One region of the Streptomyces sp. NPDC001135 genome, then DNA from elsewhere that is predicted to be linked to it. Evidence: riboswitches for the same ligand, from Rfam matches in the RefSeq annotation. Region 1 holds a riboswitch; each other region holds the start of a gene.
What was found. A riboswitch is a leader RNA that binds a small molecule or an ion and turns the genes downstream of it on or off. The one in region 1 is predicted to bind cobalamin.
Positions count from the first base shown of each region.

Region 2: another riboswitch for cobalamin. It lies ahead of ACWC94_RS25565 (cobalamin biosynthesis protein); the one in region 1 lies ahead of ACWC94_RS10835 (ribonucleoside-diphosphate reductase subunit alpha).
Region 3: another riboswitch for cobalamin. It lies ahead of ACWC94_RS20050 (hypothetical protein); the one in region 1 lies ahead of ACWC94_RS10835 (ribonucleoside-diphosphate reductase subunit alpha).

Region 1 covers NZ_JBSFKD010000006.1:200,571-210,645, reverse strand. The annotation lists gene ACWC94_RS10870 (WhiB family transcriptional regulator) at 30-287, shown strand; gene ACWC94_RS10865 (sensor histidine kinase) at 507-1,982, opposite strand; gene ACWC94_RS10860 (TetR/AcrR family transcriptional regulator) at 2,313-2,951, opposite strand; gene nagB (glucosamine-6-phosphate deaminase) at 3,079-3,864, shown strand; gene ACWC94_RS10850 (GntR family transcriptional regulator) at 4,041-4,805, shown strand; gene ACWC94_RS10845 (DUF3311 domain-containing protein) at 4,939-5,199, shown strand; gene mctP (monocarboxylate uptake permease MctP) at 5,196-6,824, shown strand; cobalamin riboswitch at 7,025-7,164, shown strand; gene ACWC94_RS10835 (ribonucleoside-diphosphate reductase subunit alpha) at 7,290-9,653, shown strand; gene ACWC94_RS10830 (ribonucleotide-diphosphate reductase subunit beta) at 9,653-10,075, shown strand, end outside.
Region 2 covers NZ_JBSFKD010000022.1:92,655-102,729, forward strand. The annotation lists gene cobN (cobaltochelatase subunit CobN) at 1-2,023, opposite strand, end outside; gene ACWC94_RS25560 (cobyric acid synthase) at 2,020-3,528, opposite strand; gene ACWC94_RS25565 (cobalamin biosynthesis protein) at 3,525-4,478, opposite strand; cobalamin riboswitch at 4,583-4,723, opposite strand; gene ACWC94_RS25570 (hypothetical protein) at 4,892-5,119, opposite strand; gene ACWC94_RS25575 (anion permease) at 5,152-6,402, opposite strand; gene ACWC94_RS25580 (lysozyme) at 6,546-7,292, opposite strand; gene ACWC94_RS25585 (class II aldolase/adducin family protein) at 7,483-8,145, shown strand; gene ACWC94_RS25590 (alpha/beta hydrolase) at 8,324-9,451, shown strand; gene ACWC94_RS25595 (hypothetical protein) at 9,793-10,075, shown strand, end outside.
Region 3 covers NZ_JBSFKD010000015.1:128,679-138,753, forward strand. The annotation lists gene ACWC94_RS20010 (hypothetical protein) at 1-238, shown strand, start outside; gene ACWC94_RS20015 (serine hydrolase) at 282-1,154, opposite strand; gene ACWC94_RS20020 (LysR family transcriptional regulator) at 1,151-2,143, opposite strand; gene ACWC94_RS20025 (penicillin-binding transpeptidase domain-containing protein) at 2,283-3,929, shown strand; gene ACWC94_RS20030 (histidine phosphatase family protein) at 4,264-4,875, shown strand; gene ACWC94_RS20035 (hypothetical protein) at 5,050-5,388, opposite strand; gene ACWC94_RS20040 (CbtA family protein) at 5,533-6,285, opposite strand; gene ACWC94_RS20045 (CbtB domain-containing protein) at 6,308-6,529, opposite strand; cobalamin riboswitch at 6,566-6,707, opposite strand; gene ACWC94_RS20050 (hypothetical protein) at 6,891-7,298, opposite strand; cobalamin riboswitch at 7,355-7,474, opposite strand; gene ACWC94_RS20055 (methyltransferase family protein) at 7,585-8,232, opposite strand; gene ACWC94_RS20060 (hypothetical protein) at 8,450-9,286, shown strand; gene ACWC94_RS20065 (hypothetical protein) at 9,427-10,075, shown strand, end outside.

The DNA of each region.
Region 1 (10,075 bases):
GTACAGAGAACCTAGGAGAGGTAGCAGCCATGGACTGGCGTCACAACGCCGTTTGCCGCGAGGAAGACCCCGAGCTCTTCTTCCCCATCGGCAACACCGGTCCTGCGCTGCTGCAGATCGAGGAAGCCAAGGCCGTCTGCCGTCGCTGCCCGGTGATCGAGCAGTGTCTGCAGTGGGCGCTCGAGTCCGGTCAGGACTCCGGCGTCTGGGGTGGTCTCAGCGAGGACGAGCGCCGCGCCATGAAGCGCCGCGCCGCCCGCAACCGGGCCCGTCAGGCCTCCGCCTGACATACCCACCCCTGCTGACAGCCTGAGCTTGGCGGCGCGTGCAGCACGCACGCATCTCCCGCCCCCGAGCCGCAGCGCGCAGTATCCCCCGATGCGCTTAGCGATATAAGCAGCAACGAGCACGAGCCTCGGACCGATGACGGTCCGGGGCTTTTTGCTGCGCTCAAGCCCCTTGGGGACAAAGGGACTTGCGTTGACGTACCACTTCGCCCCGACGCGCTACTTCTGCGCCCGCACCGGAATGTCCAGGACCACCCGGGTCCCCCGCCCCGGCGCGGGAACCATGTCGAACGAACCGCCCAACTCGCCCTCCACCAGCGTTCGTACGATCTGCAGCCCCAGGTTTCCGGAGCGGTGCGGGTCGAAGTCCTCGGGCAGGCCGACACCGTCGTCCTGGACGGTGACGAGGAGGCGGGCCTCCTTCGTCGTACCGCCCCGCACCGCCGAGACCTCGACCGTGCCGGTGTCGCCCTCGCGGAAGCCGTGCTCCAGGGCGTTCTGCAGGATCTCGGTGAGGACCATCGACAGCGGGGTGGCCACCTCGGCGTCGAGTATGCCGAAGCGCCCGCTGCGCCGGCCGGTCACCTTGCCCGGCGAGATCTCCGCGACCATCGCCAGCACCCGGTCGGCGATGTCGTCGAACTCCACGCGCTCATCCAGGTTCTGAGACAGCGTCTCATGCACGATCGCGATGGAGCCGACCCGGCGGACGGCCTCCTCCAGGGCCTCCCGGCCTCGCTCGGAGTCGATGCGCCGGGCCTGCAGGCGCAGCAGCGCGGCGACCGTCTGGAGGTTGTTCTTCACCCGGTGGTGGATCTCCCGGATCGTCGCGTCCTTGGTGATCAACTCCCGTTCGCGGCGCCGCAGTTCGGTGACGTCCCGGCACAGCACCAGGGAACCGATCCGGGTGCCCTTCGGCTTGAGCGGGATCGTCCGGAACTGGATGACCCCGTCGTTGGCCTCGATCTCGAACTCGCGCGGCGCCCAGCCGCTGGCCACTTTGGCGAGCGCCTCGTCCACCGGTCCCCGGGTCGGCGCGAGTTCGGCGGTGGTCTGCCCGAGGTGCTGGCCGACCAGGTCGGCGGCGAGGCCGAGGCGGTGGTAGGCGGACAGGGCGTTCGGGGAGGCGTACTGGACGAAGCCGTCGGCGTCCAGCCGGATCAGGCCGTCGCCGACGCGCGGCGAGGCGTCCATGTCGACCTGCTGGTCGGGGAAGGGGAACGATCCTGCAGCGATCATCTGCGCGAGGTCGGAGGCGCTCTGCAGGTAGGTCAGCTCCAGCCGGCTCGGGGTGCGCACGGTCAGCAGATTGGTGTTGCGGGCGATCACGCCGAGGACGCGACCCTCACGCCGTACGGGGATGGACTCGACCCGTACGGGGACCTCTTCGCGCCACTCCGGGTCGCCCTCGCGCACGATCCGGCCCTCGTCCAGCGCCGCGTCCAGGAGGGGCCGGCGCCCGCGTGGGACGAGGTGGCCGACCATGTCGTCCTGGTAGGAGGTGGGGCCGGTGTTGGGGCGCATCTGGGCGACCGAGACGTACCGCGTGCCGTCACGGGTGGGGACCCACAGGACCAGGTCGGCGAAGGAGAGGTCGGAGAGCAGCTGCCACTCCGAGACCAGCAGATGGAGCCACTCGAGGTCGGAGTCGTCGAGGGCGGTGTGCTGGCGGACCAGTTCGTTCATGGAGGGCACGTCTGCGAGCGTACCCGCGGGCCGCGGGTGGCCGGAAAACACCCGCGGGCCGCGGCGCCTGGAAGGGACCCTCAACCCTCCCGGCACCGCAGCCCGGAGCATCATCGGCCGCGGGGTGTGCGGTCCCGTTCGGCCGAAGGTCGAGGAGCCGGGGCAGTCAGGGCAGAGAGCGCCGGTTCCTCGATCCGCCTTCCTGTGCGGGGAAGACGGAGGCTTGTGCACGTTGATGCGTTCTTGTCGATTCTGGACTAGACCACAACGGCGTGTCCATGGTCTTGTCGGCATGCACGACTGATGGCACCCGATGCCACGCAGCCTAGCCCGCCTCGGTCAGTCGCGGGGCCAGATGGCCATGGCAATTTCCGCGAGTGCCTCCAGTTCCTTCCGGCTCGCTCCGTCGCGGGCCTGCTGGGACATGCCCTGGATGACGGCGCCGGTGTGCCGGGCGAGGGCCGCGGCATCGGTGCCGGCCGGGAGGCGCCCGGCCGCGAGGTCGTCCCGGATCCGGGATTCGAGGGCGGCGATGTTCCCGTTGCGCCGCTCGCGCAGCAGGTCCTCGACCTCGGGGCTGGTGCAGTTGGTGGCGGCGTGCACGACCAGGCAGCCGTAGGGGTGCGCGGGGTCGGTGTACTCGGCGGCGGCCTCGCGCAGCGCGCGCCCGACGGCCGCGCGGGCGGTGGGCTCCTCGGCGAGGGCGCGGTCCACGAAGGCGCCGTGGGTGCCGGTGTAGACCTGGACGACCTCTTCGAACAGGGTCCGCTTGTCACCGAAGGCCGCGTACAGGCTCGGCGCCCCGATGCCCATGATCCGGGTCAGATCGGAGACCGAGGTGGCCTCGTAGCCGTGCTCCCAGAAGGCCATGAGCGCCTTCTCCAGCGCGGCGGCCCGGTCGAAGGAACGCGGCCGACCGCGTGTCCTGGCCGTGCCGACCTGCGCTTTCGCGTCCTGCCCCTGCACCATGGAGGGCATTTTATAGCGGACCCTAGAGAATCGACCCCCTCTTGCCCGCCTCCTGGGCCGGCAGAGGCCGCTTCTGTTAGATTGGTCTAAACCACATAGAGACGCCCAGAGCCCACTTCAGAACGGCAGGCCCAGCGTGGAAGTTGTCATCGTTCCGGACGCCGCGGCCGGCGGCGAGCTGATCGCCGAGGCCATGGCCCAGCTGCTGCGACGCAAGCCCGACGCCCTGCTCGGCGTGGCCACCGGCTCCACCCCGCTGCCCGTCTACCAGGCGCTGACCGCGAAGGTCCGCTCCGGCACCGCCGACACCTCCCGGGCGCGCATAGCCCAGCTCGACGAGTACGTGGGACTGCCCGCGGACCACCCCGAGTCCTACCGCTCGGTGCTGCGCCGGGAGGTGCTGGAGCCGCTCGGCATCGGCATGGACGCGTTCCTCGGACCCGACGGCACCGCCCGGGACATCCAGGCGGCGTGCGAGGCGTACGACCGCGCGCTCGCCGAGGCCGGCGGAGTGGACCTGCAGCTGCTCGGGATCGGCACCGACGGACACATCGGGTTCAACGAGCCGTGCTCCTCGCTCGCCTCGCGCACCCGGATCAAGACGCTGACCGAGCAGACCCGGGTCGACAACGCCCGCTTCTTCGACGGCGACATCGAGCAGGTCCCGCACCACGTCGTCACCCAGGGCATCGGCACCATCCTGGAGGCCCGGCACCTGGTGCTGCTGGCGGCCGGCGAGGGCAAGGCGGACGCGGTCGCCGCGACCGTCGAGGGACCGGTCGCGGCCGTCTGCCCGGCCTCCGCGCTCCAGCTCCACCCGCACGCCACGGTGGTCGTCGACGAGGCCGCCGCGTCCAAGCTCAAGCTGGCCGACTACTTTCGGCACACCTACGCGCACAAGCCGGACTGGCAGGGGATCTGAGGCATGGACTAGACCAGCCCTGGGGCAGCGGTATATAGAGGTGATCACGGAGCGTGCGGATGGACTCCCGAACACGCGAAGCCGTGCCACGATGTGAGCCGTGGCCGATGTGAGTCGGTCGGGCGTGGCCGATGCCAGTCGGTCGCTTTCGGCATCCGGAGCCGGGAAGGCAGAGCATGAGCACCGACGTCAGCAGTGCGGAGAACGAGGCCGGCACGACCGTCCGTACGGCGCGCGTGCCCAAGTACTACCGCCTGAAGAAGCACCTGCTCGACATGACGGAGACGCAGGCGCCGGGCACGCCGGTGCCGCCCGAGCGCACCCTCGCGGCCGAGTTCGACACCTCCCGCACCACCGTCCGCCAGGCCCTGCAGGAGCTGGTCGTGGAGGGCCGGCTGGAGCGCATCCAGGGCAAGGGAACCTTCGTCGCCAAGCCCAAGGTGTCCCAGGCCCTGCAGCTCACCTCCTACACCGAGGACATGCGCGCCCAGGGGCTGGAACCCACCTCGCAGCTGCTGGACATCGGCTACATCACCGCCGACGACCGGCTCGCCGGGCTCCTGGACATCACCGCCGGCGGACGGGTGCTGCGCATCGAGCGGCTGCGCATGGCCAACGGCGAGCCGATGGCCATCGAGACCACGCACCTGAGCGCCAAGCGCTTCCCGGCGCTGCGCCGCTCCCTGGTGAAGTACACGTCCCTGTACACCGCCCTCGCCGAGGTCTACGACGTCCACCTCGCCGAGGCCGAGGAGACCATCGAGACGTCGCTCGCCACCCCGCGCGAGGCGGGCCTGCTCGGGACCGACGTGGGCCTGCCGATGCTGATGCTCTCCCGCCACTCCCTGGACCACGAGGGCAGGCCGGTGGAGTGGGTGCGGTCGGTGTACCGGGGGGACCGCTACAAGTTCGTGGCGAGGCTCAAGCGCCCGGCGGAGTAGGCGGGTTGGAGGCGGGGACCTTCGCTGAATCGATATACCGACATACGGACGAGGTCTTCCGCTGTCTCGACACCGTCACCTAGATTGCCTGCGCATTACACAGGTGATCAGCGAGGGGACGGAGAGCCGTGGCATGTCCGATACACCTGAAGTGAGACCACCGGTCGTCACCCCGGTCCGGGTGATCATCGCCCTGTGTCTCGTCGCGCCCTTCGTGGCGATGCTCTGGGTCGGCTCCTACGCCAAGACGGATCCGGCCCTCATGGGGATCCCCTTCTTCTACTGGTACCAGATGCTCTGGGTACCGGTCTCCGCCGCACTCACCATGACCGCGTACAAGCTGTGGCAGCGGGACCAGCGCGCCCGCGCCCACGAGGGCGGTGAGGCGAAGTGAAGGACGGCGTCAACGGCGTCGCGCTCGGCGTCTTCGTCTTCTTCTTCCTGGCCGTCACGGTCATGGGCTTCCTCGCCGCACGCTGGCGCAGGGCCGAGAACGAACACTCCCTGGACGAATGGGGCCTGGGCGGACGGTCGTTCGGCACCTGGATCACCTGGTTCCTGCTCGGCGGCGACCTGTACACGGCGTACACCTTCGTCGCCGTACCGGCGGCGATCTACGCGGCGGGCGCGTCCGGCTTCTTCGCGGTGCCGTACACGATCCTGGTCTACCCGCTGATCTTCACCTTCCTGCCGCGCCTGTGGTCGGTCAGCCACCGCCACGGCTATGTCACGACCTCCGACTTCGTGCGCGGGCGCTTCGGCTCGAAGGGCCTGTCGCTGGCGGTGGCGCTGACCGGCATCCTGGCGACGATGCCGTACATCGCGCTCCAGCTCGTCGGCATCCAGGCGGTGCTGGACGTGATGGGCGTCGGCGGGGACAGCGGCAGCAACTGGTTCGTACGGGACCTGCCGCTGCTGATCGCCTTCGGTGTGCTCGCGGCGTACACCTACTCGTCCGGTCTGCGTGCCCCCGCCCTGATCGCCTTCGTCAAGGACGCGCTGATCTACATCGTCATCGCGGTGGCGATCATCTACATCCCGATCAAGCTGGGCGGCTTCGACGACGTCTTCGCCAAGGCGGGCCACGCGTTCAGCCAGGTCAACCCGGCCACCGGCAAGCCGCGCGGCGCGCTCGCGCCGCCGGAGGCGGGTCAGTGGACCTACGCCACCCTGGCGCTGGGTTCGGCGCTCGCGCTGTTCATGTACCCGCACTCGATCACCGCGACCCTGTCCTCCAAGAGCCGTGAGGTGATCCGCCGCAACACCACGATCCTGCCGCTGTACTCCCTGATGCTCGGTCTGCTGGCCCTGCTCGGCTTCATGGCGATCGCGGCCGGCGTCAAGGTCACCAACGGCCAGCAGGCCATCCCCCAGCTGTTCGAGGACATGTTCCCGGACTGGTTCGCGGGCGTGGCCTTCGCTGCGATCGGCATCGGCGCACTCGTACCGGCGGCCATCATGTCGATCGCGGCGGCGAACCTCTTCACCCGCAACATCTACCGGGACTTCATCAAGCCGGACGCCACGCCCAGGCAGGAGGCCCAGATATCCAAGATCGTCTCGCTGCTGGTGAAGGTCGGCGCCCTGGTCTTCGTCCTCACCATGGACAAGACGGTCGCGATCAACTTCCAGCTGCTGGGCGGCATCTGGATCCTGCAGACCTTCCCGGCCCTGGTCGGCGGCCTGTTCACCCGCTGGTTCCACCGGTGGGCGCTGCTCGCCGGCTGGGCGGTCGGCATGGTGTACGGCACGGTCGCGGCGTACGGGGTCGCCTCGCCGACCCAGAAGCACTTCGGCGGCTCGGCCAAGGAGATCCCCGGCATCGGGGAGATCGGCTACATCGGCCTGACCGCGTTCGTGCTCAACGTCGCCGTGACCGTGGTCCTCACCTTCGTCCTCAAGGCCGTCAAGGCCCCGGAGGGCGTCGACGAGACCAGCCCGGACGACTACACGGCGGACGCGGGGGACCCCGGCGTGCAGGTGGAACTGCCGCCGGCGACGGCGGGCTCCGCGCACTGACGAGACCCGGCCGGGCGCGCGGGCGGCTTGCGGGCCGCCCGTGCGCCCGGCCTTCTCGTCCCGGAAGGCGTCCCCGACGGGCGGGCGGGCGGCCCGCGACCCGACCCCCGCACCGTCACCGGGAGTTGACGCTCCGAAGCCACCACACCACACAACAGACACAACATCTGGGGCTGCCACGACAGCCCGGCACTAGATGTATGCTCATCCTCGCTGTCGCCGCAGGGGAATCCGGTGCGAATCCGGAACTGTCCCGCAACGGTGTACTTGTGCATGTCCGTTCCCCGGAACGCCGTGCCCAGGAGTCAGTCCGAGGACCTGCCGACAGCGCACCCGGCCGTCCGGCCGGTGTGCCCTGAGACGTCCGGGCCTCGCGGAGTGGGCCGGTGGACGCGACGCCGTGTGCGCTCGTGGCTGCCCCCTGCCCTCCGCAAGGCCCCCGTGCCGAGCGAGGGAGAGCCCCACGTGACCATCGCGCCAGCAGATCCGGCTTCAGCCAGCGGCCTGGAGACCGACGGTCCCGGTACCGCGCTGCTGCGGACCCTGACCGAGCTGACCGCCGACCTCCCCGACACCGACCCCGGCCGGGTCGCCGCCGCCGCGCTGCGCGGCCGGTCGGCGCACGCTGACGAGGCGGAGTTGCGCGAGCTGGCCACGGAGGCCGCCGCCGGGCTCATCTCCGAGGATCCCGCCTACTCCCGGCTGGCCGCCCGGCTGCTGACCCTCACCATCCGCGCCGAGGCCGCCTCGCAGGGCGTGACGTCCTTCACCGGGTCCGTGGCCGTGGGGCACCGCGAGGGGCTCATCGCCGACCGGACCGCCGAGTTCGCGCGGCTGCACGCCGAGCGGCTGGACGCGCTGGTCGACACCGGCGCCGACGACCGCTTCGGCTACTTCGGGCTGCGCACCCTGCACAGCCGCTACCTGCTGCGGCACCCGATCACCCGCAAGGTCATCGAGACCCCCCAGCACTTCATGCTGCGGGTCGCCGCAGGCCTCGCCGAGGACGACAGCGTCCGCTCCGTGGACGAAGTCGCCAAGCTCTACGGGCTCATGAGCCGCCTCGACTACCTGCCCTCCTCCCCCACCCTCTTCAACTCCGGCACCCGGCACCCCCAGATGTCGTCCTGCTACCTCCTCGACTCCCCGCTGGACGAGCTGGACTCCATCTACGACCGCTACCACCAGGTGGCCCGGCTCTCCAAGCACGCCGGCGGCATCGGCCTGTCGTACTCCCGGATCCGCAGCCGCGGTTCGCTGATCCGCGGCACCAACGGGCACTCCAACGGCATCGTGCCGTTCCTGAAGACCCTGGACGCCTCGGTGGCGGCCGTGAACCAGGGCGGCCGGCGCAAGGGCGCGGCGGCGGTGTACCTGGAGACCTGGCACTCCGACCTCGAGGAGTTCCTGGAGCTGCGGGACAACACCGGTGAGGACGCCCGCCGTACGCACAACCTGAACCTCGCGCACTGGATCCCGGACGAGTTCATGCGCCGGGTCAACGCCGACGCGCAGTGGTCGCTGTTCTCCCCGGCGGACGTGCCGGAGCTGGTGGACCTGTGGGGCGAGGAGTTCGACGCCGCCTACCGCAAGGCCGAGGACGCGGGTCTGGCGAAGAAGACGATCCCGGCCCGTGAGCTGTACGGCCGGATGATGCGTACCCTCGCGCAGACCGGCAACGGCTGGATGACCTTCAAGGACGCGGCCAACCGCACCGCCAACCAGACGGCCCTGCCCGGTCACGTCGTCCACTCCTCCAACCTCTGCACGGAGATCCTGGAGGTCACGGACGACGGCGAGACGGCGGTCTGCAACCTCGGCTCGGTCAACCTCGGTGCGTTCGTGAGCAACGGGGACATCGACTGGGAGCGCCTCGACGAGACGGTCCGCACGGCCGTCACCTTCCTCGACCGCGTGGTCGACATCAACTTCTACCCGACCGAGCAGGCGGGCCGGTCGAACGCCAGGTGGCGGCCCGTCGGCCTCGGTGCCATGGGTCTGCAGGACGTGTTCTTCAAGCTGCGCCTGCCCTTCGACTCGCCGGAGGCCAGGGCCCTGTCCACGCGGATCGCCGAGCGGATCATGCTCGCCGCGTACGAGGCCTCCGCCGACCTCGCCGAGCGCAGCGGCCCGCTGCCGGCCTGGGAGAAGACCCGTACCGCCCAGGGGGTCCTGCACCCCGACCACTACGACGTCGAGCTCACCTGGCCCGAGCGCTGGGCGGCCCTGCGCGAGCGGATCGCGGCCGTCGGCATGCGCAACTCGCTCCTCCTCGCGATCGCGCCCACCGCCACCATCGCCTCCATCGCGGGCGTGTACGAGTGCATCGAGCCGCAGGTGTCGAACCTGTTCAAGCGCGAGACGCTGTCCGGTGAGTTCCTGCAGGTCAACTCGTACCTGGTGAAGGATCTGAAGGAGCTCGGCGTCTGGGACGCGCGGACCCGTGAGGCGTTGCGCGACTCCAACGGCTCCGTGCAGGACTTCGCCTGGATCCCGGCCGACGTACGGGCCCTGTACCGCACCGCGTGGGAGATCCCGCAGCGCGGCCTGATCGACATGGCGGCGGCGCGGACCCCGTTCCTCGACCAGGCGCAGTCGCTCAACCTCTTCATGGAGACGCCGACCATCGGCAAGCTCTCCTCGATGTACGCGTACGCCTGGAAGTCGGGCCTGAAGACGACGTACTACCTGCGCTCGCGGCCCGCGACGCGCATCGCCCGCGCCGCCCAGGCGCAGGCACCGAAGACCATCCCCGTCCAGCAGGTGGCCGATCCCGACGCGGTCGCCTGCTCCCTGGAAAACCCCGAGTCCTGCGAGGCCTGCCAGTAATGTCCAACCGTCCTCAGAACCTTCTCGACCCGGGCTTCGAACTGACGCTGCGCCCCATGCGCTACCCGGACTTCTACGAGCGCTACCGGGACGCCATCAAGAACACCTGGACCGTGGAGGAGGTCGACCTCCACTCGGACGTCGCCGACCTCGCCAAGCTGACCCCGGCCGAGCAGCACCTGATCGGCCGGCTGGTGGCCTTCTTCGCGACGGGTGACTCGATCGTCGCGAACAACCTGGTCCTGACGCTGTACAAGCACATCAACTCGCCCGAGGCGCGGCTGTACCTGAGCCGGCAGCTGTTCGAGGAGGCCGTGCACGTCCAGTTCTATCTGACCCTGCTGGACACCTACCTCCCCGACCCGGACGACCGGGCGGCGGCCTTCGCGGCCGTCGAGAACATCCCCTCCATCCGCGAGAAG
Region 2 (10,075 bases), on a different contig from region 1:
GCGAGGCGCGCAGCACGGCGAGGACCAGGTTCACGCGCGGTTCGGCGACCGGGCCGCCGCCCAGGACGTGCAGACCGTCGCGGATCTGCACGTCCTTGATCTCGCACAGATAGCCGTCGATGTGCATGACGAACTCGTCGAACGCGTCGTCGTCCGGCTGCTCGTCCACATGCAGGTCGTGGTGCAGCTCGGCCGCCTTGACCAGCGTCCAGATCTGGGCGCGGACGGCCGGGGCCTTCGTCGGGTCCAGGTCGGAGACGAGCGCGTACTCGTCCAGCAGCTGCTCCAGCTTGGCGAGGTCGCCGTAGGTGTCGGCGCGGGCCATCGGCGGCACCAGGTGGTCGACCACCGTGGCGTGCCCGCGCCGCTTGGCCTGGGTGCCCTCGCCGGGGTCGTTGACGATGAACGGGTAGATCAGCGGCAGGTCACCGAGCACCGCGTCCGGAGCGCACCCCGCGCTCAGGCCGAGCCCCTTGCCCGGCAGCCACTCCATCGTGCCGTGCTTGCCCATGTGCACGATCGCGTCCGCGCCGAAACTGTTCTCCAGCCAGCGGTAGGCGGCCATGTAGTGGTGCGAGGGGGGCATGTCGGGGTCGTGGTAGATCGCGATCGGGTTCTCGCCGAAACCGCGCGGCGGCTGGATCATCACGACGACGTTCCCGAACCGGAGCGACGCCAGCACGATGTCGTCACCGTCGACGTAGAGACTGCCCGGCGGCTCGCCCCACGCCTCGGTCATCGCGTCCCGCAGCTCCGGGTCCAGCTTCTCGAACCACGCCCGGTAGTCGGCCAGCGGCACGCGCGCGGGCGCCGCCGCCAGCTGCTCCTCGGTGAGCCACTCCACGTCATGGCCGCCGGCCTCGATCAGCCGGTGGATCAGCTCGTCGCCGCCGGAGGGGTACTCGGTGAGTGCGTAACCGGCGTCCCGGAGGGCGTCCAGCACCCGCACCGCCGACGCGGGCGTGTCCAGACCGACCGCGTTGCCGACCCGGGAGTGCTTGGTCGGGTACGCCGTGAAGACCAGCGCGACCTTCTTCTCGGCGTTCGGCTTGTGCTTCAACCGGGCGTGGCGCAGGGCGATCCCGGCCACCCGCGCGGCCCGTTCCGGGTCGGCGAGGTACACGGGGACCTCGTCCGGGCCCTGCTCCTTGAAGGAGAACGGCACGGTGATCAGACGCCCGTCGAACTCCGGGATCGCGACCTGCATCGCCGCGTCCATGGGGGACAGGGCGGCGTCGGAGTCCTCCCACGCGGCCCGCGAGGAGGTCAGGCACAGGCCCTGCAGCACCGGGATGTCCAGATCCGCGAGGGCCCCGATGTCCCAGGACTCCTCGTCGCCGCCCGCCGACGCCTGCGAGGCGTGGGTGCCGCCGGCCGCGAGCACCGTGGCGACCAGCACGTCGGCCTTCGCCAGCAACTCGTACAGCCCGGCGTCCGCGCCGCGCAGCGAACCGCAGTAGACGGGCAGGGCGTTGGCGCCCTCCGCCTCGACCGCCTCGCACAGGGTGTCCACGAAGGCGGTGTTGCCGCTCAGTTCGTGCGCTCGGTAGAAGAGCACGCCCACGGTCGGCCGGCCGCCCTGGACCCGGTACGAGCCGTGGACGCCGTACTCCGGCATCTTCCGCGGCTCCTCGAAGCCCTCACCGGTCAGCAGCACGGTGTCCGACAGGAACCGGGACAGCTCCAGCAGGTTCGCGGGGCCGCCCTCGACCAGGTACTTCAGCGCCTCCGCCACCACACCGGCCGGCACCGACGACTCGGCCATCAGCTCGGCGTCGGGGACGGCCTCGCCGCCCAGCAGCACGGTCGGGATCCCGGCCGCCTTCAGCGCGGCGAGCCCCTCCTCCCAGGCGCGCTTGCCGCCCAGCAGCCGTACGACGGCCAGGTCGGCCCCGTCGAGCAGGCGCGGCAGCTCCTCGCGGACGTCCACCCGGGTCGGGTTGCCGATGCGGTAGTCCGCGCCGGAGGCCCGGGCCGCCAGCAGATCCGTGTCGGCGGTCGACAACAACAACACTGTGCTCATGCGGGCGCTCCCGGTGGAATGAAAGGCAGTCCTTGCGGCGCGCCCGACTCGATGAGCCGCCAGAGCGCGTCCGTGTCCGCGTGCTGTTCGATCAGGTCGCCGAGCCGGTCGAGCTGCTCCTCGCGCAGCGCGGCGAAGGAGGTGTCGGGCGCCGGCACGAAGCGGCGGCCCGCGGCGGCGGCCACCTCGCGCAGGAAGGCCCGCCGGAAGCCGTCCGACTCCAGCGAACCGTGCCAGTGCGTGCCCCAGGTCCGGCCGACCCGGCAGCCGTCCAGGAAGGCCTCACCGCCGTCGACTTCGGCGACACCGTGGTGGATCTCGTACCCCTCGACCCGCTCGCCGAGAGCCTCTCCGGCCGGCCGGGTCAGGGTCTTCTCGCGGGCGAACCGCACCCGCACGGGCAGCACACCGAGCCCGTCGACGGTGCCGGCGCGTGACTCGACCTCGTCCTCGATGCGTTCGCCGAGGATCTGGAAGCCGCCGCAGATACCGAGGACCGGGCGTCCTTCGGCGGCACGCCGGACGAGCGCGTCCGCGAGGCCCCGCTCCCGCAGCCACGCGAGCGCCCGTACGGTCCCGCGCGTGCCCGGAACGACGACCAGGTCGGCGTCCGCCAGTTCCTCCGGACGGTCCACGAACCGCACCACGACACCCGGTTCGGCGGCCAGCGCGTCCACGTCCGTGAAGTTGGACATCAGCGGGATCGCGCACACGGCGACCCGCAGCACGTCCTCGCCGACGGGCGGGATCACGGTGGACTCCCGGACGGTGCCGCGCAGGGACACGCGCAGTCCGTCCTCCTCGTCGATACCGAGACCGTGCCGGAAGGGGAGCACGCCGTACGTCCGCCGCCCGGTCAGGCCGTGGAGCATCTCCAGCCCGGGTTCCAGCAGGCCGGCATCGCCCCGGAACTTGTTCACCAGGAACCCGGCGACCAGCTCCTGGTCCTCGGGCGACAGCAGGGCGACGGTCCCGAAGAAGGACGCGAAGACGCCCCCGCGGTCGATGTCGCCCACCACCAGCACCGGCAGGCGCGCACGGCGCGCGATCCCCATGTTCACGATGTCGGTCCGGCGCAGATTGATCTCGGCCGGGCTGCCCGCACCCTCACAGATCACCGCGTCATACGTGCCCCGCAACTCGGCCAGGCAGTCCAGCACGGGACCGAGGAGCTTCTGCTGACGCCCCCCGTGGTACCCGCGCGCGCTCAGCTCGCCCACCGGCTTGCCCAGCAGTACGACCTGGCTGCTCTGCTCGCCGCCCGGCTTGAGCAGCACCGGGTTCATCAGCGCGGTCGGTTCGATCCGGCACGCCTGGGCCTGCATGGCCTGGGCCCGCCCGATCTCCGCGCCCTGACGGGTCACGAAGGAGTTGAGCGACATGTTCTGCGCCTTGAACGGCGCGACCTTCACGCCCTGGCGCACCAGCCACCGGCAGATCCCGGCCGTCACGACGCTCTTGCCGGCGTCGGAGGTGGTGCCGGCGACGAGGAGACCCCCGCTCACTTGCCACGTCCCTTCAGGCTCTTGACGAGGTGGCGCGCGGCGACCGTGGTGCCGAGCGCGAGGAGGCCGACGCGGCGGGAGAGCCGTACGGCCCGGTCGATGTCGGTGGCCCGGACGGCCCGCCCGGTGTCCCCGTTCAGCACGGGCCGGTGCTCGACCCGGCCGCCGTAGGAGAGCGTGCCGCCCAGGCGTACGCCGAGGGCGCCGGCGAAGGAGGCTTCGACGGGACCGGCGTTGGGGCTCGGGTGCTCGCGGGCGTCGGCCTTCCAGGCGCGCAGGGCCCCCCGGGGGTCGGGTCCGGCCGTGGCGGCGAGTACGGCGGTCAGCCGCGCCCCCGGCCAGCCGGCCAGGTCGTCGAGCCGGGCGGAGGCCCAGCCGTAGCGCCGGTACCGGCGGGACTTGTGACCCACCATGGCGTCCAGGGTGTTGACCGCCCGGAACCCGAGCAGCCCCGGGACCCCGGCCACGGCCCCCCACACCAGCGCCCCCACGACGGCGTCGGAGGTGTTCTCGGCGACCGACTCGACGACCGCCCGGGCGATCCCGTCGGCGTCCAGTGCCTGTGGGTCCCGGCCGCACAGATGCGGCAGCCGTGCCCGTGCCGCCTCGACGTCCCCGGCCTCCAGCGCACGCCCGATCGTGCGGGCCTCGCGGGCGAGTGACGTACCGCCGACGACCGCCCAGGTGGCCGCGGCGGTCAGCGCGAGGGTGGCGGTGGGGGAGGGGCGTACAGCGCGTGCGGCCACCGTGCCGAGTGTGACGGCGCCTCCGGCGCACACGACGGTGTGCAGGGCGCCCCAGCCGCGGTGGTCGTGCCACAACGCGCGGTCCACGGCAGCGGCCGCCCGCCCGAACGCGGCGACCGGATGACCACGGCGGGGGTCGCCGAGGAGCAGGTCACCGAGAAGGCCGGCGGCGGCGCCGTACGCGTACATGCGATCGGCACCCATCGGCTCAGCCGGCCGTGGGTGCAGGAGCGGGCCTGGGTCGGGTCCTTGTCCTTCGGCAGCCGAGCATGGCGATCCGTGTCCTCACTCAGGGTGTCCGCGCCCTGGTTCGACGAGATTCGGCGGTGAGAGTTCCTGGCTTCCGGGGTTCTTCCCCGGTGACAGTGGCGGGACCGCGCCGGATTCGCACCGGCTTCCTCTCTTGCCGCCGTACATGGCCCGGGCAGTCCACCACGCGCCCGGAACGGCCGTCAACTTGCCGTTGACCTGCACGGGGAGAGTGTGCCGATCCCCACATCGTGGGGCGTGCGGGGCAGGGGAAAGGCTCCCCTTCCGCGTGACAAAAGGCTCCCCTTCCGCGTGACAAAAGGCTCCCCTTCCGCGTCACGACGGGAGGGGAGCCTTCAGGGGGTGGGTCAGGGCTTGGCCACGATCAGGTAGATGCCGTACGCCACCGCCGCCGCGCACGCGGCGAAGCAGACGTAGGCGCCGGTGACGGCGAGGCCGGCGGAACCGCCCTGGGCCGCGGCCTTCTCGCGCCGGGCCAGACCGTTGATGCCGAGGGTGAACAGGGCCACCAGGCCCACCGCGAACGCGAGGCTGACGCCGAAGACGGAGCCGAGGGCCGCCCAGTCGATCTTCATGATGCTTCCTTCGGTAACCGGGGTGACCGGGGTCAGACGGTGGCGGCCGGCGGGGCGGCCGGAGCAACGGGCTCGGCTGTGGCCGGGGAGGGGATCGTCGCCGTGAGGTCCTCGGCGAGCGTGCCCGCCGGGGGCGGGGTCACCGCGGCGATGGCGGTGGTCACCACGCCGGCCGGCTCCTCGGTGTCGGCGACGACGTTGGTGTGGTCGACGACCTCACGGCGGGAGATCTTCCAGATCGCGGCGCTCGCGCCGACCAGGAAGACGGCGACGACGGCGGTGCCCCAGTCACCGAGGTCCGTGACGGACTCGGCGCCCGCGCCGACCAGCGCGGCGGCCGGGAGGGTGAGTACCCAGGCGACGGCCATCCGGGTCGCGGTGGACCAGCGGACCACCCCGCCCTTGCGGCCGAGGCCCGCGCCCATCACCGAACCGGAGACGACGTGCGTGGTGGACAGCGAGAAGCCCAGGTGGGACGAGGCCAGGATGGCGGTCGCGGCGCTCGTCTGGGCGGCGAAGCCCTGACGCGGCTCCAGGTCGGTCAGGCCCGTGCCCATGGTGCGGATGATGCGCCAGCCGCCGATCCAGGTGCCCAGCGCGATGGCCAGGCCGGCGGAGAGGATGACCCAGGTGGGAGGGTTGGAGCCCGGGGCGATGGCGCCGCCCGCGATCAGCGCGAGGGTGATGATGCCCATCGTCTTCTGGGCGTCGTTGGTGCCGTGGGCGAGGGAGACCAGGCCGGCGGAGGCGATCTGGCCGGCGCGGTAGCCCTTGCGGGTGGCCTCGCCCTCGGCCTTGCCGCCGATGCCGTAGGAGAACCGGGTGGCCAGCAGCGACGCGAGGCCCGCCACGACCGGCGCGGCGACCGCCGGCAGCAGCACCTTGGTGACCAGCACGTCGCCGTGGACGGCGCCGAAGCCGGCGGAGGCGACGGTGGCGCCGATCAGACCGCCCATCAGGGCGTGCGAGGAACTGGACGGCAGACCCACCAGCCAGGTCAGCAGGTTCCAGAGAATCGCGCCGACCAGGGCGGCGAAGATGACCTCGGGACGGATGCCGGTCTCGTCGACGAGACCCTTGGAGATCGTGTTCGCGACCTCCACGGAGAGGAAGGCGCCGACCAGGTTCAGGGCGGCGGACATGGTTACCGCGATCTTCGGCTTCAGGGCGCCTGTGGAGATGGTGGTGGCCATCGCGTTCGCGGTGTCGTGGAAACCGTTCGTGAAATCGAACGCGAGTGCGGTTACCACCACAATCGCGAGGATCAGCGAGAAGCTTTCCATTTACCCAGGCAATCGTTCGAGGTCATTGGCTGGACGACCGTAGGCAACCTGGGTGAACGGAAGATGAACTGAGGCGGGCGTGGCGGTGTCCGAGTGGGGGGAGTGGGGTTTCGTTCGGCCCCCGCGGCCCAGGCGCCCCATGGCTACCGGCCCCGCGCGAGGGTCCGCAGCCGGCTCGCGGACCCGTTGAAGAGATTCTGGTCACCCGGCAGCCGGCCCTTGGTGCCGTACTGCCAGATCGTCCAGTACTGCCATCCGCCCGGCAGCTTCCCCGGACGCGAGGTGCCGTGGCGGGCGATCCACAGGGGGTTGCCGGAGAACGCGCGGCTGTTGCCGGTGCACAGCTTCCACCACTGGGTGGTGGTGTAGATCACCGGGCGGCGGCCGGTCCTCCGCTTGACCTCGTTGCTGAAGGACCGGATCCAGCGGACCATCCGCCTCCTGCCCATCCCGTAGCACTTGTGCTTCTTGTCGTACGGGTTGTACTCGATGTCGAGTGCGGGTGGCAGCGTCCAGCCGTCCGCCCGCCAGCCCCCGCCGTGCCGCACGAAGTACGCGGCCTGCTGGGCGCCGGAGGACTTGTCCGGCCGGGCGAAGTGGTAGGCGCCCCGGACCAGGCCCGCCTTGCGGGCGCCGTCGTACTGCTGGGAGAAGTAGGGGTTGCGGTAGTCCGTGGACTCCGTCGCCTTGACGTAGACGAACCGCGCGCCCTTGGACCGGGCGGCCGGCCAGTCGACGCGCTTCTGGTGCGACGAGACGTCGTGTCCGTGGGGCTTGGCCGGTGCCCGGGTGCCGGCCGCCGCGGGCGCGGTGCCCACGAGGGCGAGCGCCGCCGTGGCCGCCACGAGGACACCGGCGCGGCGACGGAGGCGAGTGCGTTCACGGGCCATATGTCTCCCCGGGTCGGCGGACGGGAGAACGTCCGGCGGGCAAGGCAGACCATTGAAGGCCCGGCGATCATCGAATCTGCGCCTCATGTGCGGCGATTCCCCCCGATCTCCACCCGTTCGGGGGTGCGCGCCCGCGGCCTGGAGCGACCGCCACTCCCCTCTCCGCGGGTGCGGCTGGCAGGATCGCGGCATGGCTGAACAGCGGCGGGACGCGGAACGGGAACGGATCTGGGCGCACCTGGTCGCGACGGCGCGGCGGACCGTAGCCGACGGGCTGGTGGTCGGCACCTCCGGGAACGTCTCGGCACGCGTCGGCGACCTCGTGCTCGTCACCCCGTCGGGCGTGCCCTACGACCGGCTCACCCCGGACGACATCACGGGTGTCGACCTGGCCGGACGCCAGGTGCTCGGCACCCTGGTGCCGACCAGCGAGCTGCCCCTGCACCTCGCCGTCTACCGCACCACCGACGCCCGCGCGATCGTCCACACCCACGCCGTGCACGCGACGGCGGTCTCCACGCTCGTGCCCGAGCTGCCGCCCGTCCACTACATGGCCGGCGCCCTCGGCGGCCCCGTCCGTGTCGCCCCCTACGCCACCTACGGCACCGACGAGCTGGCCGAGAACATGCTCCGCGCCCTGGCGGGCCGCTCCGGCTGCCTGCTGCAGAACCACGGCACGATCACCTACGGCGCCGCCCTCGACCAGGCCTACGACCGCACCGCCCAGCTGGAGTGGATGTGCCGCCTGTGGCTGACGGCCTCCTCGGTGCCGGGTCTCACGCCGTCCCTGCTGACCGAGGCACAACTGAGCGAGGCCGGGGAACGCTTGAAGGGATACGGCCAACGGAGGTGACCCCTTGCCGCGCGACTCGTTCCGCTCTTTCTCGACTGCCTTCACTTCGCTCCGCCGCAACGGCGCTCAGCCACGGCGGAGGCGTCCGGCGGTGCCGGACCCGCCCGCACCCCGACGCTCCTCGTCCGGCCCCACCCTTCCGCTGGCCGGTGGCAGCAACCCCCACGACACTGGACGCGTGCGCCCCGTCAAAGCGACCGCCGCCGCCCTCACCGCGGCACTGGCCGCCGGCATGGCCTCCGTGGCCGTCGGCCGGCTCGCCAGCGACGCCGCGCTGAAGGCACCCGCGGGCCGTCCGCTGCCCACCGAGCCCCGCCTCACCGTGCACGGCACGGCCGCCGGCCGGATCGCGCTCACCCGCGACCTGGCCGCGCTGCGCCCCGGCACCTACGGCCTGGCCGGCGACGGCTCCCACGCGGTCGTCGGCCCCGTCCTGGAGGCGGCCCGGCACACGGCCGACACCGTCGTGCGCCGCCTGGAACGCGTCACGCACGGCACGTTCGCCCCCGGCGACGCGGTGTGGCTCACCCCGAACCTGTACATCGGCGATCCGTCCGCCGCCCTCGGCCTCGACCACGCCGACATCGACGTGCCCGGCGAACTCGGCGAACTGCCCGCCTGGTTCGTACCCGGCCAGCGGGACACCTGGGTGATCGCCGTGCACGGCCTGGGCACCACCCGGGAACAGGCCATGAACCTCATGGGCTTCCTGCACGCCCGCAGGCTCCCGGTCCTCGCCCTCGCCTACCGCGGCGACCTCGGCGCCCCGCGCCCGCCGGACGGCCTGAACCACCTCGGCGAGACCGAGTGGCGGGACCTGGACGCGGCCATCCGCTACGCCGTCCGGTACGGCGCCCGCCGGGTCGTCCTGCTCGGCTGGTCCACCGGCGCGACCATGGCCCTGCGCGCCGCCGAGCACTCAGCGGTGCGCGAGCGCATCGCGGGACTGGTCCTGGACTCCCCGGTGCTCAGCTGGGAGGCCACGCTGCGCGCCCTCGCCCAGGCACGCCACACCCCGCAGCCGCTGCTGCCGCTCGCCGTGCGGGCCGCACAGGGCCGGGCCGGCCTGCACGCCGACCGGGTCGTCGAGATCACCGACCCCGGCCGGCTCGCCCTACCGACCCTGATCTTCCACGGCCCCGACGACCAGGTGGCCCCCTGGGAGCTCTCCCGCCGGCTCGCCCACCGCCGTGCCGATCTGGTCGCCCTGCACACCGTGGCCAGGGCCCCGCACGCGGCGATGTGGAACGCCGACCCGAAGGAGTACGAGGAGCGGCTGCGCCGGTTCCTGACCCCCCTGATGTGAGGGCCCCCGGGTCTCCGGACGCAGGTCCGCGGATCCCCGGTCCACCCGGTGCGGGGCATTCCGTTTAAGGTCGTACGACTGGCTTGATCACCCCACCTCGCCCCGCACCGAACCCCGTGCCTTGGCCAGCCCTGTGGCCCCCCGTGACATTCCGTTTGGGTTTTCGGACCGTCAACCGGAAGACTGCACCCGTGACGTCCCGTATCCCGCGCGACTCCAGGCTCCGACTCGTCCGACCGCGACCCCTGGCCGCCGCCCCCAGAGCTGTGAACCAGCGGCGCCCGCGCCGCCCCGCACCCCGGCCGCCGGAGGGCACGCCCGCCCCGGCCGAACTGGCGAGAATGGCACGCACCGGGCTGGCCGGCCCGGTCCGTGTGGCCCGCTGGGCCGACGCCGCACTCGGCCCCGGCAGCGACGGTGCCACCGCCGACGGCAAGGCCACCCTCTCCGCCGTCACCGCCGAGCGCGCCGCCGCCGACCTGGGCCTGAGCGCCGCCCAGGTCCGCGCCGACTGGGACACCGCACGCCTGGCCGGACTCGTCGAGGTGCACGGGGACAGCGCGCGCCCCGGCTGGCGGCTGCGCGCCTGGGACCGCGACGACAGCGCCGTGCTGCGCGGCTGGG
Region 3 (10,075 bases), on a different contig from region 1:
GTTCGACGCTCCGCAGACACTCGTCTGGGACCCGGTGCGTGAGCGCAATCCCCGCCTTCTCGTCGAGGAGCCCGGGCCATGCCCGAAGGACGACCCTCCGGTGACGCGCTGCCTGCGTGAGCCCGCGTCGGGATCGGTCGCGGGTCTCCGCAAGCGGCACGGCATGGTGGTCGAGCTGGATCTCGGCTCCACCGAATACTACGAAGTCGCCAAGGACGGCCACGTCGTCACGGGGTGAGCCTGCGCTGCCGGCGCCAGGGCTCATCCGCACCGCATCCCCGTCAGAAGGCGCGCAGAGCGTCGACGGCGATGCGTGCGGCCGTACCGATGACGGCATCGGCAGCGGGGAGGGTGGCGGCTGTGTTGGCGGTTCTGGTGAAGACGGCGACGGCATAGCGGCCGCCGTCGGGGTATTCGACGACACCCACCTCGTTGCGCGCCGTCGGCAAGGTGCCGGTCTTGCCGGCTACATGGACGTCGTCGAAGGGAAAGCCGGAGGCCAGGCGGTGTGGCCACACCTGCAGGCCGAGGAGGCGGCGGATGGAGGCGCCGTGTTCGGGGGTGCAGACCTCGTCGCGCCAGACCGCGCCGAGCAGCCGGGTCATGTCGCGCGGGACGCTGCGGTTGGTGCGGGTCGGGTCGAGCGCCCTGAGCCGGGAGATGACGTGGGGGTCGGCCAGGGCCTGGGCGCCGCCGGGTCCGGCGTCTTCCCGGATGGTCGCGAAGAGCTCCCCGAAGGTGTGGACGGCGTGCGTACGGGTGAGGCCCAGGCGAGCCGTGGTGCGGTTGACGGCGTCGAGGCCGACACGCCCCAGCAGCAGGTCGGCGGAGGCGTTGTCGCTGACGGCCATCATCAGGTACGCCACATCGCGCAGGGACATGCGCACCGGGTCGAGCATGGCGGCCAGTCCGGTGGGGCCGGCGGTGCGGCCGGCCGAAGCGCACTCGATCTGCTCGCCGAGATCCAGGTGCCCCGCCGCGGCCAGTTCGTGGAGGGTCACGAGCAGGCAGAGCTTGTGGACGCTGGCGGTGCAGACCGGCTGGTCCGCGCCGACGTCGATCTGTGCGCCGGAGTCGATGTCGAGGGCGTGCAGCCGGCCGGTGACACCGGCTTCGGTGAAGGCCGCGCGAATGCGGCCGGGGATGTCGGTCACAGCCAGTACTCCGATGCCGGGCGAAGGTGCAACGGCCGTGAGGGTACGTCGCCGGTGGCGCCGGCCGTCGCGCGCAGGGCGTGCGTGGCCGCCTCCGTGAAGGCGCTGACGGCGGCGTCGCCGCGCCCCTTGGGCCAGGCGACGGAGTGCCGCCAGGCCAGCGGGGCGCCGGCGAGGGGCCGCCAGACGACACCCGCGTCGATGCCGGCGGCGTGCTCCGGCTGCCGGTCGCGTGCCTTGGCGGGTTGGGCGTCGCGCGGGCCGAACGCCACGGCGTTGGCGGAGAGGACCAGACCGCGGACGAAGCTGGCGCCCTGACCGTGCCGGACCGCGGCCGGGGTGTAACCGTTGCGGGCACAAGCGGTCAGCAGCTCGTCGTACAGCGCCGGAGCCGCGGTACGGGGGAAGAGGATCAGGTCGTAGCCCACGAGCGCAGCGAGCGGTACCTCGTCGAGTTCGGCCGCCTCGGCGTCGCGCGGCAGCAGCACACCCAACTCGCGGCGCAGCACCGGGCCGAGCTCCAAACCGGAGACGTCACAGGGATGATGGACGATCCCGACGTCCAGGTCGTGCGACGCGAACCGGTCGAGCTGCTGGGTGGTGGTGAGTTCCAGCAGCTCCAGTTTCAGTCCTGCATGACGCCCCTGGAAGTCCGTGAGCAGCGCGGCGACGGTCTCGCCGGGGATGTCGGGCGACAGCGCGGCTCGCAGGAGCCCGGTCTCGCCGTCCCTGATGCGGCGCGCCGTGGCGGTGAACGCCTCGGAGCGGGCCAGCAGTTCACGGGCCTCCGCCAACAGCAGCGTCCCCGCTTCGGTGATGGTCACCTGTCGGCTGCTGCGCTCGAACAACCGGACACCCAGCTCCCGTTCCAGGCGCTGGATGCGCTGTGACAACGGCGGCTGGGCCATGCCCAGCCGAGTCGCGGCACGGCCGAAGTGTGACTCTTCTGCAACAGCCACGAAGCACTCCAGGTGCCGTACGAGGTCCACGATCAGCAATCATATCGGATATTGATCAATCCACGATTGATATGGGTCTTGGACAGGCACCGCGGGGCATTGCTCTCCTCGGGCTACGGATTCCCCACGCGGGGAGCCCGGCAACTGCCCACGGAGACAGGACCAGACGATGTCCGAACCCGAATACACCACCACGGCCACCAGCCGCCGCAAGCCCCGCAGGACCGTACGGGCCGTCACCGCGACCGCCGTGGTGACAGCCGTCGTCGCGGGCGCGACGTACGCGGCCGGCCTCGGCCCCTTCGCCCGCGGCACCTCCCGTTCCGGCCCCGCCCCGGCGGCCGTCGCCCAGGCCCGCGCCTTTCTCGCGGACTGGGCCGCAGGACGCCTGCCGAACGCGGCCGGCCGCACCGACCGGCCTGGTACGGCGCAGGAGGTGCTGGGCAACTTCACCAAGGGCCTCGACATCGGCAGACCCACGCTGACCGCTGCGGCCCCCGTCGAGGGCGGGGACGGCACCGTCAGCGTCCCCTTCACGGCGCGGATGCCCGTGACCGGCCTGGGCACCTGGACCTACAAGTCGACACTGTCACTCAGCAAGCACGCGGCGGGCGGATGGAAGGTGCACTGGACACTCTCGCTCGTCCACCCGCACCTGAGCGACTCGGCGAAGTTCCACCTGGAACGCGAGGACGCGGATCCGCCCCCCGCTGTCGACCGGAACGGGAAAACCCTCTCGGGCGACGCCCACCCCACCGTGCGCCCCGTCCTGGCCCAGTTGGCCTCCGGCGAGAGCTCCGGTTCCGGCCCGCGAGGTGCGATCCAGCTCGTCGACCGGACCACGGGGGAGGTCGAGCGTACGGAGGCCACCTTCGGCGGGAAGGGCGACACCTCGGGCGGCCGGGCCGTCCGCACCACGCTCGACGTCATCTGGCAGTCCGCCGCGGAGAGGGCCCTCACGGCCCACGCCGGCGGCAAGAACGCCTCGCTGGTCGCCCTCCGGATCGACAACGGGCAGATCCTGGCCATGGCCAACTCCCCGTCGTCCGGCTTCAACCGAGCCGTTTCCGGCACCTATGCGCCGGGCTCCACGTGGAAGATCGTCACCAGCAGCGCCCTGCTGCTCAAGAACGCCGTGGCGCCCGAGGACATCGTCGACTGCCCGAAGTACGTCACGGTCGGCAAGCAGTTCCACAACGTGGAGACCTCCGAACACCGCAACGCCACGTTCTCGAAGGACTTCGCGGAGTCGTGCAACACCGCCTTCATCGGCCTGCGGGGCAGACTCGGCGACCGGGAGCTCGGCGACGTCGCCCGCAGGTACTTCGGCGTCGGACAGGACTGGCACGTGGGCATCCCCTCCTACGACGGCTCGGTACCGGCGCCGAAGGACGAGACCGAGAAGGCCGCCTCGATGATCGGCCAGGGCAGGATCCAGGCCAATCCGCTGATCATGGCTTCCGTCACCGCGACCGCCGTCTCCGGAACCTTCCATCAGCCCACGATCAAGGGCGACGCCAAGGACACGACCACCACCGCCCCGCTTCCCGGCAGGGTCGTCGCACAGCTGCGCGAGATGATGCGCACCACCGTCACCGACGGCACGGCGAGAAGCCTGTCCGACCTCCCGGGTGACATCGGCGCGAAGACCGGTACCGCGGAGGTCTCCGAGGGCGAGCCCAACAACGGATGGCTCGTCGCCTACCGGGGCAACGTGGCCGTGGCGTGCGTCGTGGAGCAGGGAGTCACCGGCGGCGGCTCCGCCGGCCCCATCATCCACGGCCTGCTGACCGCTGTTCCCGCCGATGCCTCCTGAGGGACCGTCATCGCGCGGCAGGCGCGGCCGGCGTGGCGGCGGACGCGTTGCCACTGTGTTCTTTCGGCTCGCGTGTGTCAGGAACGGCACCGCTGCCGTCCGGACTGCCGGCGGCCCGATGTGCCGCGCAGCGCCAGGGCAGCCCGAGGACAGCACCGGGGCCATGGGGCTCCGCGCCTTCCTCCGGGTGACACGCTCGTCGACCGGCGCACCGGGCCGGGCCGGAAGTGACCGGCCGGGGAGCACGGAAGGCATGCGGCGGATGCTATGTTCGCGGCCGCGTGGGCCGTACCGGTCGAGTCCCGCGCCCCATGACGGCAGCAGGAGCATCCGCGTGACCAGCCGAGTTCTACTCGTCTCCCCCGCCACGAGCGTGTCGTTGCGGCAGGCACGGTTCGACGACGGCAGCTCGCTCGACGACGGTGGCGCGGCGCGGGCCCGGGCGGCGGCCGGGTCGCTGCCCGGCGCGGGGCGTGTGGCCGTCTCCCCCAGCACGCGCTGCCGGGAGACGGCCACGGCGCTGGGCCTCGACGGCGCGCCGGTGCCCGAGCTGGCGGGGCTCGACGTGGGCCGCTGGCGGGGCCGCACCCTTCAGGAGGTGGGGGCGGCCGAGCCGGAGGCGGTGGGCCGCTGGCTCACCGACCCGGGCTGCGCACCGCATGGGGGTGAGTCCGTGCGGGACCTGTGCGCAAGGGTGGCGCGGTGGCTGGCCGACGCGCGGGCCGCGGAGGGCCGTACGGTCGCCGTCGTCGAGCCGGAGGTGGTACGGGCGGCCGTCACCGACGCGCTGGGGATGCCCGCCACGGTGTTCTGGCGCCTCGATGTACCGCCGCTGACCGTGACCGAACTCAGTGGCCGGGCCGGGCGCTGGAATCTGCGGCTGGGGCGTCCGCTTGCCGCGCCGGACGCCGACCAGGACCTGCCGTTTGGATCAGGCCGGCTGTGAGGTGGGGTGCCTTCCAGCCGACCGGAGCACGGTCTCGTGCGTGCGGCTGCGAGGCGGAGGAGGGAGTCGACGCGGAGCGTCGGCGAGTGACGACAACGCGCCAGATGTGCGTGCCAGCCCCTGCGACGCCGGGATGATCCAAACGAGAGGGCCCAGGCGCCGGCGACCGGCGGTTCAGGCTGCCGAGTCCCGGTGACGGCGCAGCAGCGCCGCTATCGCGCAGCGCAGGCAGGCGCCGTCGGCGCTCGGCTCCGTGGCTTGGCGGCCGGGGCACGGCGTCGGCGCCGGGTGGGACCGTCCCTGGCAGCCGTCCCCGGAGGCCGCTATCAGGGTTTCCAGGTCGTGCAGGAGCTGTTCGGTGCGCTTGGCCTGCTGGGCGAGCACCCGCACGCGGGCGCTCTGGCCGCCGATCTGCCGTCGGCTGGCGACCAGTTGCTCGTACTCCCGCGGGGTGAGGGCGACCGCGTCGCGGCCACCGAGGGTGATGCGGCGGGGCTGTGGGGTTCTGGCCACTCGGTTCCTCCGCTCCTCGCCCGGGTGACGCGCCCGGTCCGCCGGATTCCCGTGCCCTGCCGATGATCCCGTGCGCGTCGGTGTCCGGAGAACGCCGAAGGGCCCCCGGATGGTTCCGAAGGGCCCTCTGTTGTCCGGAAGGGGTCAGTGCGCGGCCGGAACCGCTCGTCCCCTCCCGGCCGTCGCCGGCTTCGGGTTCAGCAGGCGCTCGGCCAACTCGCCGAAGAGGAGGCCGAATCCGGCCCACAGAGCGGTCTGGATCGCCAGTGCCGAGAGCCGGAACCGCCACAGCAGGGTGGCCGGGAAGCCCTTGGGCACCTCGTTGACGACGGGCAGGAACTGGTAGGCCAGAGCGATCACGACGGCGAACGCGGCCACCGCGACGACCGTCGCCCACCAGGTACCCAGACGGGGGACCAGGCGCTTGCCCAGGAGGGTGGCGGCGATCGCCAGCAGGACGCTGAGCAGCATCATCAGGAAGTACAGGGTGGTCCGCTTGCCGATGGTGTCGGCGTTGCCGACCGACGGCGGATTGGCCGGGTACTTCAGGAACGGCACGACGTACACGGCGAGCAGGGCGCAGCCCGACAGCAGCAGTGCCGTGGCACGCGGGCTGAAGCGGCCCACGCGGCCCAGGGCGAAGCAGAAGGCGAGCGCGGCGATGCCGCCGAAGGCGACGCCGTAGACGAGGACGCCGGTGGCGAGGCCGGCGGTGGACTGCAGGGAGCGGGAGACGACTTCCATCTCGTGCTCGTGGGAGTGGGCCTCCTCGAAACTGATCGCCTTGTCGACGCTCGGCTCACCGAGGACGTACGCCACGACGAGGGCGAGCACGCCGGCCGCGAGGCCGGCGAGCATGCCCCGTACGAGGAGGTTCCGTACGGTTGCGGAATTCATGGGCGTGCGGTGTCCCCTCGCCTCAGTGGCAGGGGAAACCGAGCAGGTGACGGGCGTCGTGCACCCACTCGTGGACGTCCGTGCCGTTGAGCACGGAGGTGGCGCCCTGCTCGGCGCCGACGAAGTAGAGCAGGACCAGCATCAGGATGCCGAAGAAGACCGCCCAGGGAGCAATCGCCTTCAGCGGCAGCTTGGCGGGAACGACGGGGGTGGTGGCTGTCGGCTGGGCGACGGTCTGCGCCATGGCAGAACCTCCTCTGGGAGTTCGCGTCCCATCTCGGTGGTGCACAGGACGACGGCCACGGGTCTGACTCACGGGACGCCGCGGGGGCGACTCGCATACAGTGGCGCGACCGTGCCGGATTCACACCGGCTTCCGTCTCGCCGTCGTCGATATCGGACAGACCGTACCGCGTGTCGCGCGCACGGCCAAGACCGCCTCCGGCCGCCGTGACCTTCCCCCCTCACCAGGCGTGACGGTACGAGGCCGGTGGGACGGCACCGCGGCCGGGACCCAACCCGTCGATTCCGGGCGCGAGTTGCACACGGGGCGCGTCGGCCGGTGGCGTCCTGCGCCGGGCTCGGTGCCGCACCGGACCCACGGGTCAACGGGGATCCGCACGGCGTCGTGGCGGTGTGAAGGTGTACAGGCCGAGGATGTCCGGCTGGGGAGCGACGCCCGGGCCGCCCGCCCGCACCCAGGTCACGATGTCCTCGGTCGCCTCCGGATCGTTGACGAGTCCGAGCCAGACCGGCCGCGCACCGGCGGCCCGGCCAGCCGTGGACGGCTGTACGACGATGACGTTGGCCTGGTCGCACACATCGAGGCAGTCGGAGATCCGCACCGGCACCCGTGCCCTCAGCCGTGCGGTCTGCGCCATGTGATCGACCCCGGTCACCTTGGGAGTGCCACAGCAGCAGTCCCGGCACACGACGACCCGGCACGGCGCCGCGGCGCTCCCCGTCACAGGCCCGCCGGACACCTCTTCCGCCGGCCTCTCGGGCACGCCCATGTCACTCCCCTCCCGGGGAGCTCCGCCCCGGTGTACGTCGAGGAGGCGACCGCGTGAGTCTCTGGCTCCCGGGTCGTCGCCCGCCCGGCCTGCCCGCCCCGGGAGGGACGGAGGCCTGCCGGAACTCGCTCACCGGTCACAGTGGCGGGACCGCGCCGGATTCACACCGGCTTCCTCGGACCGCCGTCGCCCTATGTCGCCGGTCATCATGCCATCACCTCTCGGAGCGCCGCGTGAGCCGTCACCGCCCGCGCCCTCCGCGGCGCGGTGGGAGCGGACGACCGGGCTACCGCCGCACGCTGCCCGCGGGGCGCCGGCCGGCCCGGTGGGCCATGGGGCGTATGTGGGGGATCAGGGCCGGGACTTCGGCGCGGTAGGCGTCGTGGGCGGCGCCGAACTGCCGGGCCATCAGGCCGTCCTCGATCCGGACCCGGCGCAGCAGCCAGGGGACGGCGACCGCCAGGAACGCCACCCAGACGCCGAAGCCGCAGGCCAGCATGGAACCGGTGACCAGGCCGAGCAGCCCGGTGTAGATGGGGTGGCGGACCAGCCGGTAGGGCCCGTCCGTCCGGAGCTCGTGGTGCTCCCGGACCGTCGGCACACTGGCCCACATCGTGCCCAGCGCCCAGCGGGCCCACAGCAGCAGGGCGGTCGAGGCGACGGCGAGCAGTGCGCCCAGGAGCGCCGGCTCGGGCCGCCAGTACTGCAGCCGGCGCCAGAAGCCCTCGGAGTGCCCGATCAGGATGAAGAAGACGGAGACGCCCGCGGCCGGCAGCAGCCGGCGCGGCAGTGTGCGGCGCAGTCCGCGCACCCAGCCGCGCAGTCCGGACCGGCTCTTCACGCCGAAGAGGACAGCGCCCACGACCCAGGCCGCGACGAAGATCAGGACGCAGACGTCGATGGTCAGGACGAGTGCCGAGTGAAGAGAACCCATGCCTCAAGACTGCTCCGCGTACCCAGCCGATCACCACCACCCACGGGTCGATGGAGAGACCCCGCACCGGGCTCCACCGGTCTCCACCGTCCTCCGTCCACGGATGGAGAAGTCACGGGCAAGGCCCGTACAGACACGGAAGTTCGGGCGTGTCCGGAGGGGGCGCTGCTAGCCTGCGCGCAGGTGCTCGGGCGGGACAGGGGAGGAGCTGAACGCCGTGGTCCATGCGTTCGCCGTGTACCGGGACGCCATGCGTGAGGCGTGGGGGGACTGGTGGCTGGCCTGGCCGCTGCTGCAGAAGGTCGCCGTGGGGGACGTCCTGCACGACGCACGGGGATCCGTCCGCGCGGCCGGGACACTGGCCGACCACCGGATCGGCTTCGAGGAGACGCCGCCCGAGGCCCGCGGCGCCTTCCTGTACGACGCCGGCGGCGGGATCGACGTCCGCTTCAAGGCCTCCGGCGCCACGGACCCCCTCTTCACGGCCCTCGCCGACGCGGACGCCGGGGTCCTGCTGCGGTTCGCCCGGCAGCGGGCCGCGCTGGTGGCGTACCAGGGCCTGACCGGGAGCGGCCTGACCGACACCCGCGCCCTGGCCGGCACGCTCGTCCGCCGCTACTGGGAGGGCCGGTGGGAGGCCGGGCTGCTCGCCGTGACCGAGGTGGTCCGGGCCGACGCCGCCGCCGTGCTGGTGGCCGCCGAGGCGGGCGCCTCGGCCGAACTGAGCCTGGCCGCGTCCGTCGGCACCGGGCCGCTGCAACTGCTCGACCTGGCGGGCTCGGCGCGGCTCGCCGGCAGCAGGCACCTGGGCTTCCAGTGGATCGGTGAGGCCCTCACACCCCTCTTCCGGGTCGTACGGCTGCGCGCCACCTGGCTCGGCGGGGTCCGTGAGGAGTACGGGCCCGTGCAGCCGGGACGCGGCCTCGACGCCGAGCCGGTACCGCCCCTGCTGCTGGAGCAGGCCTGCGACGACCCGGCGGCCGTGCTCGAGGCCCCGGCCCAGCCGGCCGGAAGAGCCGGGACCGGGACCGAGCCGGCCCAGGACGCGCCCTGACCGGCCCCGCCCCGCTCGCCGTCCGGCGCGCCGCGGCACGGCTGCACGCCGTCGCCGGGCTGGAGGAGGAACTGCGCCAGTGGCAGGGCGCGAGCCGCGCCGGCGGCCCGCTGGAGAAGCACCACAGCCAGCTGGAGGCGGTGCTCGCGCTGCTCGGCGTGGGCGTGGCCGACGTACGGGCGCGGCTCGCGGACGGGCGCGGCGACGAAGTGCCCGGCCGGGTCCTGGACCTGCACCATGTGTGGGACTACTACCGCACCCGGCTCCTGCTGCGGCGCGTCCGTGACTACCGCCGCGTCCTGGACGTCGCGGACGAGGTGGCGTGGGAGTGCTACGGCCCGGTCCTCGGGCTCACCGGCGCCCGCGCCAAGGAACCCCCGCTGGTCGCGTTCAGCCGGGCGGCCGCGCCGCGCGCCCACCGACGGGGCAGCGCCTACCACGACCTGCTGCCCCGTGGTGGCATCCACACCCGCGAGGGCCGTGAGGCCGCCGCGCGGCTGCCGTTCCCGGTCATCGACGTGCCCTGGTCCTTCGGCTCCCATCTGCCCGCCCTGCTCACGGTGGCGCACGAGGCCGCACACCACATCGACGACGACCGCGGCCTCGGCGACGAGATCCGCCGGCGGGTCACGACGGCCGGTCTGCCCCCGGGGCGTGCCGTCCCCTGGGAGCGGTGGTCGGGCGAGGCGTTCGCCGACGTGTGCGCCGCCGTGCTGTGCGGGCCCGCCTACGGCGCCGTACTCGCCGAACTGCTCGACGCCGGGGACGACGTGGACGAGCGGGACTTCG